DNA from 2 places in the Microbispora hainanensis genome. Region 1 is predicted to be linked to the other one. Evidence: riboswitches for the same ligand, from Rfam matches in the RefSeq annotation. Region 1 holds a riboswitch; the other holds the start of a gene.

Region 1 (9,410 bases):
CCACCGGCGCGTCCAACGACATCGAGAAGGCGACCTCGATCGCCCGCCGCATGGTCACCGAATACGGCATGAGCGAGCGGCTCGGCGCCCGCAAGTTCGGCAGCGGCAACGGTGAGGTCTTCCTCGGCCGTGAGATGGGCCACGAGCGCGACTACTCCGAGCAGATCGCCTCGGCGATCGACGAGGAGGTCCGCCGCCTCATCGAGAGCGCGCACGACCAGGCGTGGGAGATCCTGGTCCAATACCGCGACGTGCTCGACAACCTCGTGCTCGAACTGATGGAGAAGGAGACGCTCTCCCGCGAGCAGGTCCTCGAGATCTTCTCGCCGGTCGTGCAGAAGGAGAAGCGTCCCTCGTACGCCGGCTACGGCAAGCGTCTGCCGTCCGACCGTCCTCCGGTCATCACGCCCAAGGAGCGCGCGAACGGCAACGGCTCGGCGCTGCCCGCGGGCGGGAGCAGCTCCACTCCGTGGGTCAACGACCAGTCGACGCAGCGGGACGAGGCCTGATCCATGGCCGAACCCATGGCGGGGCCGCCCTCCGGCTTCGACCACGACCGGATCGAGAAGGCGGTCCGGGAGATCCTGTTCGCGATCGGGGAGGACCCCGATCGCGACGGGCTCCGGGACACCCCGGCCCGCGTGGCCCGCGCGTTCGCCGAGCAGTTCGCCGGCCTGGGCCAGCGGCCCGAAGACGCGCTGACCACGATGTTCGACGCGGACCACGACGAGATGGTGCTCGTCAAGGACATCGAGGTGATGTCCACCTGCGAGCACCATCTGCTCCCGTTCCACGGCGTGGCCCACATCGGCTACACCCCCAACGAGAAGGGGCGCATCACCGGCCTGTCCAAGCTGGCCAGGCTGGTGGACGTCTACGCCCGCAGGCCGCAGGTGCAGGAGCGGATGACCTCCCAGATCGCCGACGGCCTGATGCAGGTGCTCGAGCCGCGCGGCGTGATCGTCGTCATCGAGGCCGAGCACATGTGCATGACCATGCGCGGCGTGCGCAAGCCCGGCGCCAAGACGATCACGTCGGCCGTCCGGGGTGACTTCCGTTCCAGCGAGGCGACCAGGGCCGAGGCCATGTCGCTGATCCTGCGCGGCTGAGCGCGGACGACGGCCGATTGGGACACCGCTCCTGCCCGGCAGGCAACGAGTCCCGGGGCACTAGTCTTGACCCCATGACCGCAGCAAGTGTGCCCGGTATGCCCGACTCTGGGCGCTGTCTGGTCATGGGCGTGGTCAATGTCACCCCCGACTCGTTCTCGGACGGCGGGCAGTGGTTCGACCCCGACGTGGCGATCAGGCACGGCCTCGACCTGGTGGCCGAGGGCGCCGACATCGTCGACGTGGGCGGGGAGTCCACCCGCCCGGGCGCGGCGCGGGTGTCCCTCGAAGAGGAGCTGCGCCGCGTCGAGCCGGTGATCCGCGCGCTCACCGAGGAGGGCGTGACGGTCAGCGTCGACACCATGCGCGCGGAGGTGGCCGAGGCGGCCGTCGCGGCGGGGGCGAAGCTCGTCAACGACGTGAGCGGCGGGCTGGCCGACCCGGTGATGCCCCGGGTGGTGGCCGCGACCGGCGTGCCGTACGTCGTGATGCACTGGCGTGGGCACAGCCGCGACATGGACAGCCGGGCCATCTACGGCGACGTCGTGACCGAGGTGGCGGAGGAGCTGCGCAAGCGGGTCGACTCCGTGCTGGCCGAGGGCGTGCGGGAGGAGCAGATCGTGCTCGACCCCGGCCTCGGGTTCTCCAAGAACGCCGAGCACAACTGGGCGCTGCTGGCCGGCATCGGCGAGCTGAACGGCCTCGGCCGCCCGTTGCTGATCGGGGCGTCGAGGAAGCGCTTCCTCGGCCGCCTGCTGGCGGGGCCGGACGGCGAGCCCCGGCCGTTCGACGGCAGTGACGACGCCACACTCGCCGTCACCGCGCTCGCGGCGCAGGCCGGCGCGTGGTGCGTCCGGGTGCACCGGGTGCGGCCGAACGCCGACGCGGTGCGGGTGGCCGCCGCGTGGGGGGCAGCAGCCGTACGACATGCCGACGAGGGCCGGTGACGAGATGCCGACAGGGACGCCGATGAAGGACATCGAGGAGCTCAACGAGGCGTTCTACAACGCCATCGAGAGCGGCGACCTCGACAGGATGTCGGAGATCTGGATCGAGGACGTCCCGGGGCGACCTGCCATGTGCGTCCACCCCGGCTGGCCCATGCTGACCGGGCGGTCGGAGGTGCTGCGCTCCTGGGCGCTCATCATGGCGAACACGCCGTACATCCAGTTCGTGCTGACCGACGTGCAGACGGCCGTGATCGGGGACGTCGCCGTGATCACCTGCGCGGAGAACATCCTCACGGCCGCCGACACCGACGAGCCGGGCTTCGCGGCGGGCCGGGTCGTCGCCTCCAGCACCTATGTGCGCACCGGGACCGGCTGGCGGCTGTGGCTCTACCACGGCTCACCGGTGCTGCAGAGCGACGACGACGAGGAGGACCAGGAGCAGTGACGGCGCGGGCGGCGACCGGTCGGGACACCGTGCGGCTGGTGGGCCTGCGGGCCCGCGGCAGGCACGGCTGCCTGCCCGCGGAGCGCGAGCTGGGCCAGGAGTTCGTGATCGACGTGGCCCTGTCGTTCGACACCGCTCCGGCGGCGGCGGCCGACGACCTCACGCTCACCGTGGACTACGGGGCGCTGGCGACGGAGCTCGTCCGCATCGTGGAGGGCGAGCCGGTCAACCTCATCGAAACCCTCGCAGAGCGGCTGGCGGCGGCCTGCCTGGCCCACGAACTGGTCGAGGAGGTAGAGGTCAGCGTGCACAAACCGGCGGCGCCCATCCCGCTGCCGTTCGGCGACGTGGTGGTGACGATCAGAAGGGGCCGCGCATGAGGGTCGTGATCGCGCTCGGCAGCAACCTCGGCCGCCGTATGGAAAACCTCCAGGGAGCCGTCGACTCGCTGTTCGACGCCCCCGGGCTCACGTGCGTGGCGGTGTCGCCGGTCTACGAGACCGATCCGGTCGGCGGCCCCGAGCAGGGTCCCTACCTCAACGCGGTCGTCGTCGCCGAGAGCCTGCTCGACCCCCGTACGCTGCTCGACCGCGCGCACAGCGTGGAGAACGCGTTCGGCCGCGAGCGCAGGGAGCGGTGGGGCCCGCGCACGCTCGACGTGGACCTCATCACGGTCGGCGACCTCACGTCGGACGACCCCGAGCTCACGCTCCCGCACCCTCGGGCGCACGAGCGGGCGTTCGTGCTGGTTCCGTGGGCACAGGCCGATCCGGCGGCGGTGCTGCCCGGACGCGGGCCGGTGGCGGACCTGCTGGCCGGCACGGACCAGAGCGGGGTGCGGCCGCGGCCCGACCTCGTGCTCGAACCCCCGGCCTGAGACGAGGAGACCCCGATTGAAGCCCACCAACCCCGGCGTGCTCGTCGGTCTCGTGCTCGTGTTCGGTCTGCTCACCTGGGGACTGCTGCTGCGGTTCTACTCCACGGTGCCGACCCTGCCGTGGACCGCGATCCCCACCACGCTGCTGCTGGCCATCGGTGAGGCGTACACGGGGTGGCTGACCCGGGCTCGGATCCTGCGCCGCCCGAACACCAAGCCCGTCGAGCCGCTGGCCGTCGCCCGCCTGGCGGCGCTGGCCAAGGCCACGGCGTACGCCGGAGCGGCGTTCGGCGGTATCTTCGCCGGGTTCGTGGTGCACGTGCTCGAACTGCTCGACCTCGATCAGCCTCGCCAGGACGCGTTCGTCGGCGGCGGGTCGTTCGTGGCCTGCGTGATCCTGATCTGCGCGGCGCTGTTCCTCGAACACTGTTGCCGGGTGCCCGGCGAGCCCTCCGGGGAAGCGTAACCGGCTACTTGTCGATGTCGCCCACCACGAAGAACATCGAGCCGAGGATGGCGATCATGTCGGATACCAGGTTGCCCGGCAGCATCTCCCGCAGCACCTGGATGTTGTTGTAGGAGGCGCTGCGCAGCTTGAGCCGCCAGGGCGTCTTCTCGCCGCGCGACACGAGGTAGTAGCCGTTCAGGCCGAGCGGGTTCTCCGTCCAGGCGTACGTGTGGCCCTCGGGCGCCTTCAGCACCTTCGGCAGCCGCTGGTTGATCGGCCCCGGCGGCAGGTGCCGCAGCCGCTCCACGCAGGCGTCGGCGAGGTCGAGGGAGACCTTGACCTGTTCGAGCAGCACCTGGAACCGGGCCTGGCAGTCCCCGGCCGACCGGGTCACGACCTTCACCGGCAGCTCGCCGTACGCGAGGTAGGGCTCGTCGCGCCGCAGGTCGAAGTCGACGCCCGAGGCCCGCGCGATGGGGCCGCTCACGCCGTACTGCATGATCGTCTCGCGGTCGAGCACGCCGACGCCGCGGGTGCGGGCCAGGAAGATCTCGTTGCCGGCGATCAGTTCCTCGATGTCGGGCAGCCGCCGCCGCACGGCCGCGACGGCGGCGGTGACGCGGTCGAGCCAGCCCAGGGGCAGCTCCTCCTTCAGCCCGCCCACCCGGTTGAACATGTAGTGCATGCGGCCGCCGGAGATCTCCTCCATGACGTGCTGCAGGGTCTCCCGCTCGCGGAAGGCGTAGAAGACCGGCGTTATCGCGCCGAGCTCCAGGGGATAGCTGCCGAGGAACATCAGGTGGCTGAGCACGCGGTTGAGCTCGGCCAGCAGCGTCCTGGCCCACACCGCCCTGGGCGGGGGCTGCATGCCCAGCATGCGCTCGACCGCGAGCACGACGCCCAGCTCGTTGGCGAACGCCGACAGCCAGTCGTGCCGGTTGGCCAGCACGATGATCTGCCGGTAGTCGCGCACCTCGAACAGCTTCTCCGCGCCGCGGTGCATGTAGCCGACGATCGGCTCGGCGGCCGTGATGCGCTCGCCGTCGAGCACGAGCCGCAGCCGCAGCACGCCGTGGGTGGACGGGTGCTGCGGGCCGATGTTGAGGATCATGTCCTCGGTGGCCAGCTCCCTCGCCTGCACGGCGTCGGCGCCCGCGCCGATCCCCACGATCTGTTCCCGGCGCACGCCCTCCTGCTCGGTCGTCATACCGTCCATGCTTTCACGCTCGCCCCGCACGAGCGAAAGCCTCCGCCGGCTCGGTAACCCCCGTCAGGCGGCGGCGATCTCGCGTAGGGCTTCGATGAGGCGGTCGACGTGTTCGGTGGTGGTGCCGATGCCGATCGAGGCGCGTACGGCGCTGACCGTGCCGTCGGCGCAGCCGCCGTCCTGCCCGCCGCCGAGGAGGTGGCGGACGAACGGGTGGGCGCAGAACTTGCCGTCCCTGACGCCGATGCCCCAGTCGCCGGACAGCGCCTCGGCGACCTCCCGGGCCGTACGGCCCTCGACGACGAACGACACGATGCCGACGCGCGGGTGATCCTGACCCCACAGCGACAGCTCGCGGACGCCGGGGATCGTGGCGAGCCCGGCGCGCAGGCGGGCGAGCAGCCGCTCCTCCTCGCGCACCAGCGCGGCCCAGCCGGTCGCGGTCAGCGCGTCGCAGGCGGCGGCGAGCGCGATCGCGCCGAGCACGTTGGGGGTGCCCGCCTCGTGCCGCGTCTCGGGGTCGTCGCTCCACTCGGTGGTCTCGCCCACCGACCGTACGGCTCCGCCGCCGCGCAGGTACGGGTCGGCGTCGGCGAGCCAGTCGGGGCGCCCCACGAGCACCCCGGCGCCGAACGGGGCGTAGAGCTTGTGCCCGGAGAAGGCCACGTAGTCGAGGTCGAGCGCGGCGAGGTTGAGCCCGCGGTGGGGGACGAACTGGGCGGCGTCCACAGCGATCCGCGCGCCGTGCCGGTGGGCGATGTGGGCCAGCCCGGCGATCGGCCACAGCTCGCCGGTGACGTTGGAGGCGGCGGTCACGACGAGCAGGGCCGGGCCCTCGATCGCGGCCAGCGCCTCGTCGGCCGCCCGGAGCGCCTCGCCGGGGAAGGCGGGCGGCGCGAGCCGTACGGCGTCGGGCCAGGGCAGCAGCGACGCGTGGTGCTCGGTCTCGAACACGACGACGGTTGTGCCCTGCGGGAGGCTGCGGGCCAGCAGGTTCATGGCGTCGGTCGTGTTGCGCACGAAAATCAGGGCGTCGCCGGGGCGGGCGCCGACGAAGGCCCGCACGGTGTGCCTGGCCTGCTCATATCTGGCGGTCGTGAGCTGCGAGGCGTAGCCCGCACCCCGGTGGACGCTGGAGTAGGCCGGCAGCGCCGCCGCGACGGCGGCGTTCACCGGCTCGAGACAGGGCGCGCTCGCCGCGTAATCGAGGTTCGCGTACGGCACGAGCCTGCCACCCTTGACGGGCACCTCCAGATCGGCGCCGACGACGGCCGGCAGGAGGACGGGGGCGAGCTCGGGCTCGTCGGAGATGCGGGTGACGGCCTGCTGGACGAACGTGAGTGCGGACAACGCCAAGCCTCCTCGGGTCGGGGACCCCGGCCATGGCGTCGGAAGGCGGAGCCCGCGCTTGCCCGGCACACCTCGTGCCGAGCCCGGTCCTCACCCGGGGCACCCCGCCGCGAGCGCGAGGGTTGCCGGCCAGCAAGCCGGGGCTTGACGCTGGCACTCATGACCTGGACGGCACTATAACCCGGCACCTCCCTCCGGGCGCAAGTGCGGATGACCCGGGCGGAGTCAGTCGTCGCCGACCGTGACCCCCAGGACGTGGGCGAACATCGGCGCGAGCTGCATCAACTGGACGCCGCTGATGGTCGCGCCGCGCAGCGCGTCGTAGCCGTCGGAGATCCCCAGCGACACCGCCCCGCGCAGGTCGACCCGGGACATGCGGGCCTTGTCGAACCGCACCCGTTCGAGCGTGGAGCCGGGGAAGGCGACGCCGGTCAGCGTGGCGCCCGCGAAGTCCACGTCGCGCAGCGTGCACTCGACGAACGAGACCTCCCGCAGGTCGGCCGCGCGGAAGTTGACCGAGTCGAGCTTGCAGCGGTGGAAGAACACCTGGTGCAGCTCGGCGCCGGGCAGCGCCGTGCCGGCCGGGGCGCTCATGACGATCTCCGCGTCCGCCCAGACCGACTCGGTGAGGTCGCCGCCCACCCAGCGCACGCCGTTCAGCCACACGTCGGAGAACCGGGCGCGCCGGTATCGGCCGCCGATGAACGTCACCGAGGTGAACGCCGACTCGATGAACCGGGCGCCTCCGGCGTCGGCGTCCTCGAACTCCTGCCCGTCGAACAGGACCGTGTCGTAGTCGCCGCCGTGATCGAGCCGGCCGTCGAACGGCTCCAGGTGACCGGCGTACGGCAGGTCGCCGAGTTCGCGGGGTTCCCTGCGATGCGGTGCGCGGCGCTTGGGCATCGCCCCAACGTACGCCATGAGGGACCCGTACGCCCGCACTCCCGAGCGAGGCCTTTCATCCGTATTGTTGTCCATTGTGAAGTTTGATCCTTGGAACGCCGAGTTCATCGCGCACCCCTATGACGCCTACCGCGACCTGCGCGACAACGAGCCGGTCAGCTTCTTCGAGCCGACAGGGCAGTGGCTGATCGCCCGCCACGCGGATGTGAACGCGCTGCTGCGCGACCGGCGCCTCGGCCGGTCCTACCTGCACGTGGCGACGCATGAGGCGTTCGGCCGCGAGCCCGAGCCGGAGTTCCAGGAACCGTTCTGGCGGGTGATCCGGGCCGGGATGCTCGACGTCGAGCCGCCGGTCCACACGCGGCTGCGCCGCCTGGTGTCCAAGGCGTTCACGCCCCGCATGGTCGAGTCGCTGCGCCCCCGCGTACGGAAGATCGCGACCGAGCTGACCGAGGCACTGGTCGAACGCGGCGGCGGCGACCTGCTGGCCGAGGTGGCCGAGCCGCTGCCGGTCACCGTGATCGCCGAGATGCTGGGCGTGCCCGAGTCGGACCGGCACCTGCTGCGTCCCTGGTCGGCCGACATCTGCGGCATGTACGAGCTGAACCCCTCGCTGGAGGCCCAGCACACGGCCGTACGCGCGGCCACGGAGTTCGCCGACTACCTGCGCGGGCTGGCCAGGGCGCGCAGGGAGCGGCCGGGCGACGACATGATCTCGGCGCTGGCCCAGGTGGTGGACGACGGAGACCGGCTGACCGAGGACGAGCTGATCGGCACCTGCGTGCTGCTGCTCAACGCCGGTCACGAGGCCACGGTCAACGCCACCGGCAGCGGGTGGTGGGCGCTGTTCCGCAACCCGGGCGAGCTGGAGCGGCTGCGCGCCGACCCCGGCCTGATGCCGACGGCGGTCGAGGAACTGCTGCGCTACGACACCCCGGCGCAGATGTTCGAGCGGTGGGTGCTGGAGGACATCGAGGTCGGCGGGGTGACGATCCCCCGGGGAGTGGAGATCGCGCTGCTGTTCGGCTCGGCCAACCGCGACCCCGAGGTCTTCGCCGACCCCGACCGTCTCGACATCGGCCGCACCGACAACCCGCACATCTCGTTCGGCGCCGGCATCCACTTCTGCCTCGGCGCGCCGCTCGCGCGGGTCGAGATGGCCGAGTCGTTCGGCGCCCTGCTGCGGCTCGCGCCCAAGCTGGAGCTCGCCGAGGAGCCCGCCTGGAAGCCCAGCTACATCATGCGCGGCCTGGAGTCGCTCAAGGTGACCGTCTGAGCGAGCCACCCGAAGCCGCCGAGCCCCGCCGGGTCGATCAGCTCGGCCTCCTGTGAGGCCCGGCCGAGCGCGCGTACATATCCGGCGGGATCGGCGGACGCCTGCGCGAGCGGCGGCCGGGCGCCGGTGACCCCGAGGTCGCGCAGCGCCTCCCGCTGCGTGGTGAGCGTGGTCTCCCACGCCCCCGCCCGCTCGCCTGCCGCCGCGCAGGCGTCCAGCGCGACATGGGCCGTGATGTCGCACGACCCGTCGGGCGTGGCCGGCACCACCGCGCCGTCGCGATATCCCGTGATCGTGCCGAGCGGGGGCCGGTGGCCGTACAGGTGGGCGTAGTCGATCGCGACCGCCGTGCCGCGCGCCAGCCGCGTGATCAGCGAGGCCCACGCCTCGTCGCGCGTACGGCCGATCTCGGCGCGTTCCCCCGGTGAGCGCAGCGGCCACCAGCGTTCCAGCCAGGCCAGATCCTCGGGGCAGGGCGCGGGCCCGAGCCGTTCGTCGCCGGTGGCGGTGTCCACGAGCACCAGGCGAGGGCCGTCCGGCGTCATCTCGGCGACGTCGAGCGGCACGTTGTCGAGCCACTCGTTGGCGATCACCAGGCCCGCGATCCCGTACGGCGCCTCCGGCTCCCAGGCGACGCGGGGATCGAGATCGCCGGGCCGGGGGGACAGGTCCACGGCGGTGACCCGCAGCCGCTCCGCGAGGTCCGGCGGCGCGGCGGCGAGCACGCGGGCGGCCAGCAGGCCGTTGCCGCTGCCCATGTCGACGAGATCGACCGGGTCGGGGCGGCCGAGGTCGGCGTCGGCCCGCCGGAGCAGGCGCAGCACGGCCTCCGCGAAGACCGGTGA
Region 2 (9,410 bases), 380 kb from region 1:
CTGGGTGTCGCAGCAGGTTCTGCAGGGCCTGCTCGACCAGCGGGTGGCCGCACTGGCCGACCACCCCGACGCGCCGCTGTTCTTCGGCCGGTTGGACCGTGCGGCCGGCGACGACCTGCCGAGCACGGTCTACGTCGGCCGCAGGCACGTCCACGACGAGAGCAGCCGGCCCCTCGTGATCGACTGGCGCGCCCCGGTCTCGCGCGCCTTCTACCAGGCCAGCCCCGCCGACCCGATGGGGGTGGCGCTGCGCCGCCGGTTCGGCTACCAGGGCGGCGACCTCACCGCGTACGAGGACGAGCCGCTCGACGGCCGGGCGCTCGGGCAGAGCAGGCTGCTGACCGAGGAGATCGAGCGGCCCCGCACCGGCCCGATGCGCGACATCGTGGCGACCATCCAGCCCGACCAGGACGAGATCGTCCGCGCCGACCTCGGCGTGACCGTCTGCGTGCAGGGGGCGCCGGGCACGGGCAAGACGGCCGTGGGCCTGCACCGCGCGGCCTACCTGCTCTTCACCCACCGGGAGAAGCTGGCGCGCTCGGGCGTGACGATCGTCGGGCCCAACCGGGCCTTCCTGTCCTACATCTCCTCGGTGCTGCCCGCGCTCGGCGAGGTGAAGGTCGACCAGACGACGGTGGCCGGGGTCCTGGGCGACCATGCCCATCCCGAGGACCCCGCGGTGGCGGCCGTGAAGGGCGACGCCCGCATGGCCGAGGTCGTCAGGCGGGCGCTGTGGCTGCACGTGACCAAGCCGGTCGACGGGGTGCTGTTCACCAAGGGCATCAACCGCTATCGGGTGCCCGATCACGAGGTCCGCGAGATCGTCGCCTCGCTGCGCGGCACGACCCGGTACGGCCCGGGCCGCGCCACCCTGGCCCAGCGGCTCGCCCACGCCGTGCTCGTCCAGATGGAACGGCGCGGCGAGTCGCCCGACGACCGGGTCCAGGACGCCGTGGCCCGGTCGAAGCCGGTCAAGGCCGTGCTCGACGCCGTCTGGCCGAAGCTCACCCCCGAGCAGGTGCTGTTCCGGCTGCTGTCGGACGCGGAGTTCCTCGCCAAGGCGGCGAAGTCGGACCTCTCGCCGGAGGAGCAGGCCCTGATCCTGTGGCGCAAGCCGTACAAGTCGCACCGCTCGGCCAAGTGGACGGCCGCCGACGCGGCGCTGCTGGACGAGCTGGCCGACCTCATCGAACGGACGCCGTCGCGGGGACACCTCGTGGTGGACGAGGCGCAGGACCTGTCGGCGATGCAGTTGCGGGCGCTCGGACGCCGCTGCCGCACCGGCTCGGCCACCGTGCTCGGCGATCTCGCCCAGGGCACCACGCCCTGGTCGGCGCGTTCGTGGAAGACCGTGCTCGACCACCTCGGCCAGCCGTCCGGCGAGGTCACCGAGCTCACGCTCGGCTTCCGTGTGCCTCGCGAGGTCCTCGACTTCGCCGCGCGGCTGCTGCCCTCCGTGGCGCCGGATCTCGCCCCGCCGCGCTCGCTGCGTCCCGGCGCAGGCTCCCTGTCCGTACGCCGCGAGGCCGACGTCACCGCCGCCCTCCCCGGGGCCGTACGGCAGGCTCTCGCGCAGGAGGGCTCCATCGGCGTCATCGCCCCGGACTCGGCCCTTCCCGCGCTCTCGGCGGCTCTGGAGGCCGCGGCGGTGCCGCACACGGTGCTCGGCCCCGACTCGACGGGCGACGACCGGGTGCTGCTGGTCCCGGCGACGCTCGCCAAGGGTCTGGAGTACGACCACGTGATCGTCGTCGAGCCGGCCGCGATCGTGGAGGCGGAGGAGCGTGGCCTCGCCCGCCTCTACGTGGTCCTCACCCGGGCGGTAACGTCGCTGACCGTCCTGCACGACCGCGATCTTCCGGAGGAGCTGCGATGACCTCTCCCGACGTACGCGTCCGCTATGGAGCGCTCGACGACGTCCCGGCCGTACTGCGGTTCTGGCTTGAGGCCGCGGAGAACACCGACAGGCACGACGACGCGGGCAAGGTGGTGGCCCTGATCGAGCGCGATCCCGAGGCGCTGCTCGTCGCCGAGATCGACGGCCGCATGGTCGGCACGCTCATCGCCGGATGGGACGGCTGGCGCGCCCACCTCTACCGGCTCGCCGTGGACCCCGCCCACCGGCGCATGGGCATCGGATCGCTGCTGATCCGGGCCGCCGAGGAGCGGTTCAGGAAGTTCGGCGCGTTCCGCGCCGACGCGATGGTCCTGCACGACAACGCCCTGGCGCATCACGCCTGGACTGCGGCGGGATACACGATGCAGACCGACTGCGCCCGCTGGGTCAGACGCCTCACCTGACGCGTTCAACGGGAAAGGGCGGTTCCCCCGAGGGGAACCGCCCTTCCGTTGAGACGAAGCAGGCAGATGGATCAGAAGTCCATGTCGCCGCCGCCGGGCATGGCGGGGGCCTTCTCCTTCTCGGGCTTCTCGGCGATGACGGCCTCGGTGGTCAGGAACAGCGCCGCGATGGACGCCGCGTTCTGCAGCGCCGAGCGGGTGACCTTGGCCGGGTCGATGATGCCGGACTCGAACATGTTGACGTACTCGCCGGTCGCGGCGTTGAGGCCCTCACCAGCCGGGAGGTTGCGGACCTTCTCCACCACGACGCCGCCCTCGAGGCCGGCGTTGACGGCGATCTGCTTCAGCGGCTCCTCAAGGGCCTTGCGGACGATCGCGGCACCGGTGGCCTCGTCGCCGTTGACCTCGAGCTTGTCGAACGCGTTGGCGCCGGCCTGCAGCAGAGCCACGCCACCACCGGGGACGATGCCCTCCTCGACCGCGGCCTTCGCGTTGCGGACGGCGTCCTCGATGCGGTGCTTGCGCTCCTTGAGCTCGACCTCGGTGGCCGCGCCGGCCTTGATGACGGCGACGCCGCCGGCCAGCTTGGCGAGGCGCTCCTGGAGCTTCTCGCGGTCGTAGTCGGAGTCGGTGCGCTCGATCTCGGCGCGGATCTCGTTGACCCGGCCGGCGATCTGCTCGGCGTCACCGGCGCCGTCGACGATCGTGGTCTCGTCCTTGGTGACGACGACCTTGCGGGCGCGGCCGAGCAGGTCGAGGGTGGCGTTCTCGAGCTTGAGACCGACCTCCTCGGAGATGACCTGGCCACCGGTGAGGATGGCGATGTCGCCCAGCATGGCCTTGCGGCGGTCGCCGAAGCCCGGAGCCTTGACGGCGACGGACTTGAACAGGCCGCGGATCTTGTTGACGACCAGGGTGGCCAGGGCCTCGCCCTCGACGTCCTCGGCGATGATGACCAGCGGCTTGCCGGACTGCACGACCTTGTCGAGCAGCGGCAGCAGGTCCTTGTTGGCCGAGACCTTGGAGTTGACGATCAGGATGTACGGGTCCTCGAAGACCGCCTCCATGCGCTCGGGGTCGGTCACGAAGTAGCCGGACACGTAGCCCTTGTCGAAGCGCATGCCCTCGGTGAGCTCCAGCTCCAGGCCGAAGGTGTTGCTCTCCTCGACGGTGATGACGCCTTCCTTGCCCACCTTGTCCATCGCCTCGGCGATGAGGGCGCCGATCTCGGTGTCGGCGGCGGAGATGGAGGCGGTGGAGGCGATCTGCTCCTTGGTCTCCACGTCCTTGGCGAGCTTCGACAGCTCCTCGCTGACGCGCTCGACGGCGGCCTCGATGCCCTTCTTCAGCGCCATCGGGTTCGCACCCGCGGCGACGTTGCGCAGACCCTCACGGACCAGCGCCTGGGCGAGCACGGTAGCCGTCGTGGTGCCGTCACCGGCGACGTCGTCGGTCTTCTTGGCGACTTCCTTGACGAGCTCGGCGCCGATCTTCTCCCACGGGTCCTCGAGCTCGATCTCCTTGGCGATGGAGACACCGTCGTTGGTGATCGTGGGGGCGCCCCACTTCTTCTCCAGCACGACGTTGCGGCCCTTCGGGCCGAGGGTCACCTTCACGGCGTCGGCGAGCTGGTTCATACCGCGCTCGAGACCGCGCCGGGCGTCCTCGTCAAACGCGATCATCTTGGCTGCCATTAGGCTAGACCTCCCAGTAGCAGGGTGTCTTCACGGACCGAGCCGACGCCCGCGACGGCATGGACCCGCTATCCCTGCGCGGGCCCCATCGCCCCGATCCCGATTGTTGTCACTCTCGACCTCAGAGTGCCAAACAAGTATTTAGCACTCTACCCCTGAGAGTGCAAGCGGAAGCCATGCTGACCAGCTTGTACGGTATGTCCGGAGCATCCCTTCGGTGCGCCGCGCCACCTGCCGAGACTCACCAGCCGAGCCGGCCGAGACCAAGGGGCCAGGCTCCCTCCGGAGCACCACACTCACCGGCCTGAACCGCGGGGCCGAGTAAGGCAAAGAAGGCGTACAGCAGGCGGAAGGCCCGGTGCGCGGGGTCGCGCACCGGGCCTTCCGTAGGTCGATGACGGGATCAGACGGCGCGTACGGCTTCCGCCTGCGGGCCCTTCTGACCCTGCGTGATGTCGAACTCAACCCGCTGACCCTGCTCGAGGGCCTTGTAGCCGTCCATCAGGATTGCCGAGTAATGGACGAACACGTCCTTACCACCGTCTACCGCGATGAAGCCGTAGCCCTTGTCCGCGTTAAACCATTTGACGGTGCCCTGCGCCACTTCCGACTCCTCTTGCTGGGCTGGGGACCACACCCAAGAAGCCCCCGGTTTTGTCGATCGACATCGACCATACCCGTGTCAAGCCGTAGGACAACAGAGTCAATCCGCAAACTACTACTTGGCGTTCGCTCAAAGCGGGACCGAAGAATATTCACTTTACTGTTTAATAGTTGAGAGCTGCACCATTTGCCATGGCACCGTATGACTTCTCCACCCACAGAAGCGCATGTCAGGTGCTCGGCCCCGGTGCGGCGGCTCAGCCTCCGGCGACGGCGGGGATGACCGAAATCTGCACTCCGTCCGGCGTGGCGGTGTCCAGACCCTCGGCGAATCGGACGTCCTCTTCTCCGACGTAGACGTTGACAAAACGCCGGATCTTACCGGTCTCGTCCAGGATGCGCCCGCCGATGCCCGGGTAGTCCGCGTCGAGCTTCTGCAGGACCTCGCGAAGCGTTCCTCCCTCGCCGCTCACCTCCGCGGCCCCGTTGGTGTACGTCCGGAGAATCGTCGGAATCCGCACGGAAACGCTCATTGTTCGCTCGCTTTCGTTACTGCCGATGGGCCTTTTGAAACGCTTTCAGTTGGCGAATGCCGCACGGAACGCGTCGAGAGAGGGACGGATGACGGCGGTGGGACGGGCGTGCTCGGCCACCGCGTCGAGCGTCTTGAGCCCGTCGCCGGTGTTCAGCACCACGGTCTCGGCGTCCGGGTCGAGGCGGCCCTCGCGGACCAGCTTGCGCAGCACGCCGACCGTGACGCCGCCCGCGGTCTCGGCGAAGACGCCCTCGGTCCTGGCCAGCAGGCGGATCGCGTCGACGATCTCCTCGTCGGTCACGTCCTCCACCGCGCCGCCCGTCCGGCGCGCGATGTCGAGCACGTACGGCCCGTCCGCCGGGTTGCCGATTGCCAGGGACTTGGCGATGGTGTCGGGCCGCACCGGCTGCACCACGTCCTGCCGGGCCTTGAACGCCCGGGAGACCGGCGAGCAGCCCTCGGCCTGCGCACCGAAGATCCGGTAGGGCCGCTCCTCGACCAGCCCCAGCTTGATCAGCTCACGGAAGCCCTTGTCGATCTTCGTGAGCTGCGAGCCGGAGGCCACCGGGATGACGATCTGGTCGGGCAGCCGCCAGCCGAGCTGCTCGGCGATCTCGTACGCCAGCGTCTTGGAGCCCTCGGCATAGTAGGGCCGGAGATTGACGTTGACGAAGCCCCACTTCTCACCCAGCTCGTCGCCGATGAGCTCGGAGCAGAAGCGGTTGACCTCGTCGTAGGTGCCGTCGATGGCGACGAGGCGGCCGCCGTACACCGCGGCCATGGTCACCTTGGCCGGCTCCAGGTCGGCGGGGATGAACACGCAGGAGTCCAGCCCGGCCCGGGCGGCCGCCGCGCCCACCGCGCCGGCGAGGTTGCCGGTGGAGGAGCACGACAGGGTGTGGAAGCCGAAGTTGCGCGCGGCCTCCAGCGCGATCGCGACGACCCGGTCCTTGAAGGAGTGGGTCGGGTTGCCGGAGTCGTCCTTGACGTGCAGCGACCGCAGGCCCAGCTCGGCCGCCAGCCTGTCGGCCTTCACGAGCTTGGTCCAGCCTGGCTGGAGGTTGGGCTTGGCCGTCACGCCGGCGGGAACGGGGAGCAGGGAGCGGTAACGCCAGATGTTCGCCGGGCCGGACTCGATGTCCTCCCGACGGATCTCGCCGAAATCGTACGCCACCTCAAGGGGGCCGAAACACTCCGTACAGGCGAAAATCGGGCCGAGTTCGTAAAGAGCGCCACATTCACGACACGAAAGTCCGGTGGCGGGGCCGAACTCGACGGTGTTCGCGGGAGTGCTAGCGGCAGTGCTGGTGTGCGCCATGAAGCGAGGCCTTTCCCTCATCTTCGCTCGCGACCACCTTGGCCACGAGCCGGAATTGGCACCTGTCCCGGCCGGGCCTCGTGGGCACGAGTTCGACACCGGGGAGGTTGCCGGGGCTTCGCAGGGCCGGTCCCTCCACCCCTCTGGATGAGCATGTTCAGTTGTAGGACCTTCCAGAGAAGGTCCTTAAGTGCCCCTCCTGCCAATCTTTGCCCCGTCGCGTCACCCAGAGCGGCACCTCGCGGCGTTGTCGTCGTCGCCCGTGGCCTCCGGCTACGAGCTCCTCCTCCGCCTTGCGATGCACCAGTCTGGCCATCGCCCCGTGCGGGCAAATCTTGTCAGTCGCGGCACTAGCACTGTACCCCGGCGTCCCCGGTGTCCGTTCTGACGTCTCATATGGCGAGACGTTTTGTATCAGCCGTACGCCTCGCCGAGGGCGCTCTGCACGTACTTGCGCGCTTGGTGGATGCGGGACTTGACCGTCCCGAGGGGGATTTTGAGCTGGTCGGCGACCTCCGCGTAGTCGAGCTGGCAGATGTCGCGCAGCACGAGCGCCTGGGCGAGGTCGGGCCGCTCGGCCTCCAGCGCCTCCATCGCGTCGAGCAGGTCGAGCCGCGAGCCGGCGATGACGCTCACCCGCCGGGGATCGGGCCGCTGCTCGGGCAGCTCCTCCACCTGTTCGGACGAACGCCGCTTGAGCGAGCGATAGGTGGTCCTGGCGCAGTTGACGGTCACGATGTGCAGCCAGGTGCTGAACCTTGCCCGCCCCTCGAACCTCGCGATGTTGCGCGCCACGGCGAGCAGCGTGTCCTGCGCCGCCTCCTCGGCGTCCTGCCGATACGGTAGAAGCCTCTCGCAGTGCCGCAGCACGTCGGGCTCGATGCGCCGCAGCAGTTCGCCGAGCGCGCGATGGTCCCCCCGGGCAGCAGATCGGGCCAGGTCCTCGGTGGTGTCGTCCAGTGCCATGCCGTATCCAGCCCTCCCGCGATCGGTTGACATCCTATTGACGGAGGTCGGCTTTTATTAATCTTCCGGCATGCGCGCCCGCTCTGATCGAGGGAACCCGAAGATGAGCAGCACCGTTCTGATCGCGTCCAACCGGGGCCCGGTGTCCTTCACGCTGTCTGAAGACGGCGGCCTGACCATGCGCAGGGGCGGCGGCGGGCTCGTCTCCGGCCTGTCCGAGGTGGTCAAGGACACCGACGTCCTGTGGGTCTGCGCGGCGCTGTCGGACGGCGACCGGGGGGCGGTGCGCCGGACGCACGGCGGGCGGCTCGACCGGGCCTTCGACACGGGCCCGATCCGCATGCTGGACATTCCGCCCGCCGTCTTCCACCGGGCCTACAACGCCGTGGCCAACTCGACCCTGTGGTTCGTCAACCACCTGCTTTACAACACGCCCTTCTCCCCCGAGTTCGGCACGCGGTTCCGCCGCGAGTGGGAGTCGTACCGCACGTACAACGGCGCGTTCGCCCTGGCCCTGGCCGAGGAGGCGGCCCACCGGGCGCGCGTCATGGTGCAGGACTACCACCTGACGCTGACCCCGGCGATGCTCCGGGTCGAGCGGCCCGACCTGCGCATCGCCCACTTCTCGCACACGCCCTGGGCGCCGCCGGAATACTTCGCACTGCTGCCCGAGGACGTCGTGGCGGAGGTGCTGACCGGCATCCTCGGCGCCGACCACGCCGGATTCCTCACCGCGCGCTGGGCCCGCGCCTTCATGGACTGCTGCGAAGCCCTGCTCGGCGCCGACGTCGACCACGCCGCCCGGACGGTCACGTACGAGGGGCGGACCACCAGGATCGGCGTGCACCCGCTCGGCGTGAACGGCGAGGCGCTGCTGGCCCGGGCCGCCGAGCAGGACGTCGAGTCGCACATGTCCGTGATCAGAGACCTCGTGGGCGACCGCAAGCTGATCGTGCGCATCGACCGCACCGAGCTGTCCAAGAACATCGTGCGCGGCCTGCGCGCCTACCAGGAGTTCCTGGCCACCCACCCCGAATGGCACGGCCGGGTCGTCCACCTAGCGTTCGCCTACCCCTCCCGCCACGACCTGCCGGAATATCGCGAATACACAGCGGCCGTGCAGCGCTGCGCCAAGGAGATCGAGGACGAGTACGCGACCGAGGACTGGGACCCGCTGATCCTCAACGTGAACGACGACTATCCGCGCTCGCTGGCCGCCTACCGGCTGGCCGACGTGCTGCTCGTCAACCCGATCAGGGACGGCATGAACCTGGTGGCCAAGGAGGGTCCGATCCTGTCGCCCCGGTGCGCGCTCGTGCTGTCCCGCGAGGCGGGCGCGGCGGCCGAGCTGGGGGCCGACTCCCTGCTCGTCAACCCCTACGACGTGTCCGGCACCGCTGCGGCGCTGCACGACGCGCTGACGCTGCCCGAGCAGGAACGGCTCAGGCGCGGCCTGCGGCTGCGCGAGGCCGCCACCGCCCTGCCGCCCCAGCGCTGGTTCGACGACCAGCTCGCCGCACTGCCCTGATCCCGGCCGACCCCGCCCGGCGCTGACGTGCCGTCGCCTTGCGCTGATCCGGTGCGGGTGCTGTACGCCACAGCGTCCGGCCCTCGTCCCGGATGATCGGCTGCGCTAGCCTTGCCTGACTTTGGACCGCAACATAAAGGTCATCAGGGACAGCCCCACCTGGTTGATCTATCTCCAGCTCGCCACCTTCGCCACCTACCTCTACGGCCTGTCCGCCGCCCTCCCCCTCCTGCGCGCCGAGCTCGGCGTCTCCCAGGCCGTCGCCGGGCTGCACGGCACCGGGATGGCGCTGGGCGGCATCGCCGGCGGGCTGGCCCTGCCGGCGCTGACCAGGCGATTCGGACGGCGCGTCGTCACCTGGGCCGGCCTGACCGGGATGAACGCCGGGGTGCTCCTCGTCGTGTTCGGACACGCCCTCCCGTTCACCCTGGCCGGTTTCACGCTCGCCGGCTGCTGCGGTTCGAC

The links. A riboswitch is a leader RNA that binds a small molecule or an ion and turns the genes downstream of it on or off. The one in region 1 is predicted to bind S-adenosylmethionine.
Region 2: another riboswitch for S-adenosylmethionine. It lies ahead of thrC (threonine synthase); the one in region 1 lies ahead of OHB01_RS08230 (aminotransferase class V-fold PLP-dependent enzyme).

Annotation. Positions count from the first base shown of each region.
Region 1 covers NZ_CP108086.1:1,810,686-1,820,095, reverse strand. The annotation lists gene ftsH (ATP-dependent zinc metalloprotease FtsH) at 1-509, shown strand, start outside; gene folE (GTP cyclohydrolase I FolE) at 513-1,109, shown strand; gene folP (dihydropteroate synthase) at 1,184-2,056, shown strand; gene OHB01_RS08255 (nuclear transport factor 2 family protein) at 2,037-2,504, shown strand; gene folB (dihydroneopterin aldolase) at 2,501-2,884, shown strand; gene folK (2-amino-4-hydroxy-6-hydroxymethyldihydropteridine diphosphokinase) at 2,881-3,381, shown strand; gene OHB01_RS08240 (DUF3180 domain-containing protein) at 3,398-3,847, shown strand; gene OHB01_RS08235 (NADH-quinone oxidoreductase subunit D) at 3,852-5,036, opposite strand; gene OHB01_RS08230 (aminotransferase class V-fold PLP-dependent enzyme) at 5,100-6,347, opposite strand; SAM riboswitch class IV at 6,436-6,551, opposite strand; gene OHB01_RS08225 (pentapeptide repeat-containing protein) at 6,612-7,289, opposite strand; gene OHB01_RS08220 (cytochrome P450) at 7,366-8,565, shown strand; gene OHB01_RS08215 (SAM-dependent methyltransferase) at 8,523-9,410, opposite strand, start outside.
Region 2 covers NZ_CP108086.1:1,435,278-1,444,687, forward strand. The annotation lists gene OHB01_RS06530 (HelD family protein) at 1-1,876, shown strand, start outside; gene OHB01_RS06535 (GNAT family N-acetyltransferase) at 1,873-2,301, shown strand; gene groL (chaperonin GroEL) at 2,373-3,995, opposite strand; gene OHB01_RS06545 (cold-shock protein) at 4,399-4,599, opposite strand; gene OHB01_RS06550 (MoaD/ThiS family protein) at 4,856-5,131, opposite strand; gene thrC (threonine synthase) at 5,177-6,451, opposite strand; SAM riboswitch class I at 6,466-6,605, opposite strand; gene OHB01_RS06560 (RNA polymerase sigma factor) at 6,866-7,417, opposite strand; gene OHB01_RS06565 (alpha,alpha-trehalose-phosphate synthase (UDP-forming)) at 7,521-8,945, shown strand; gene OHB01_RS06570 (MFS transporter) at 9,067-9,410, shown strand, end outside.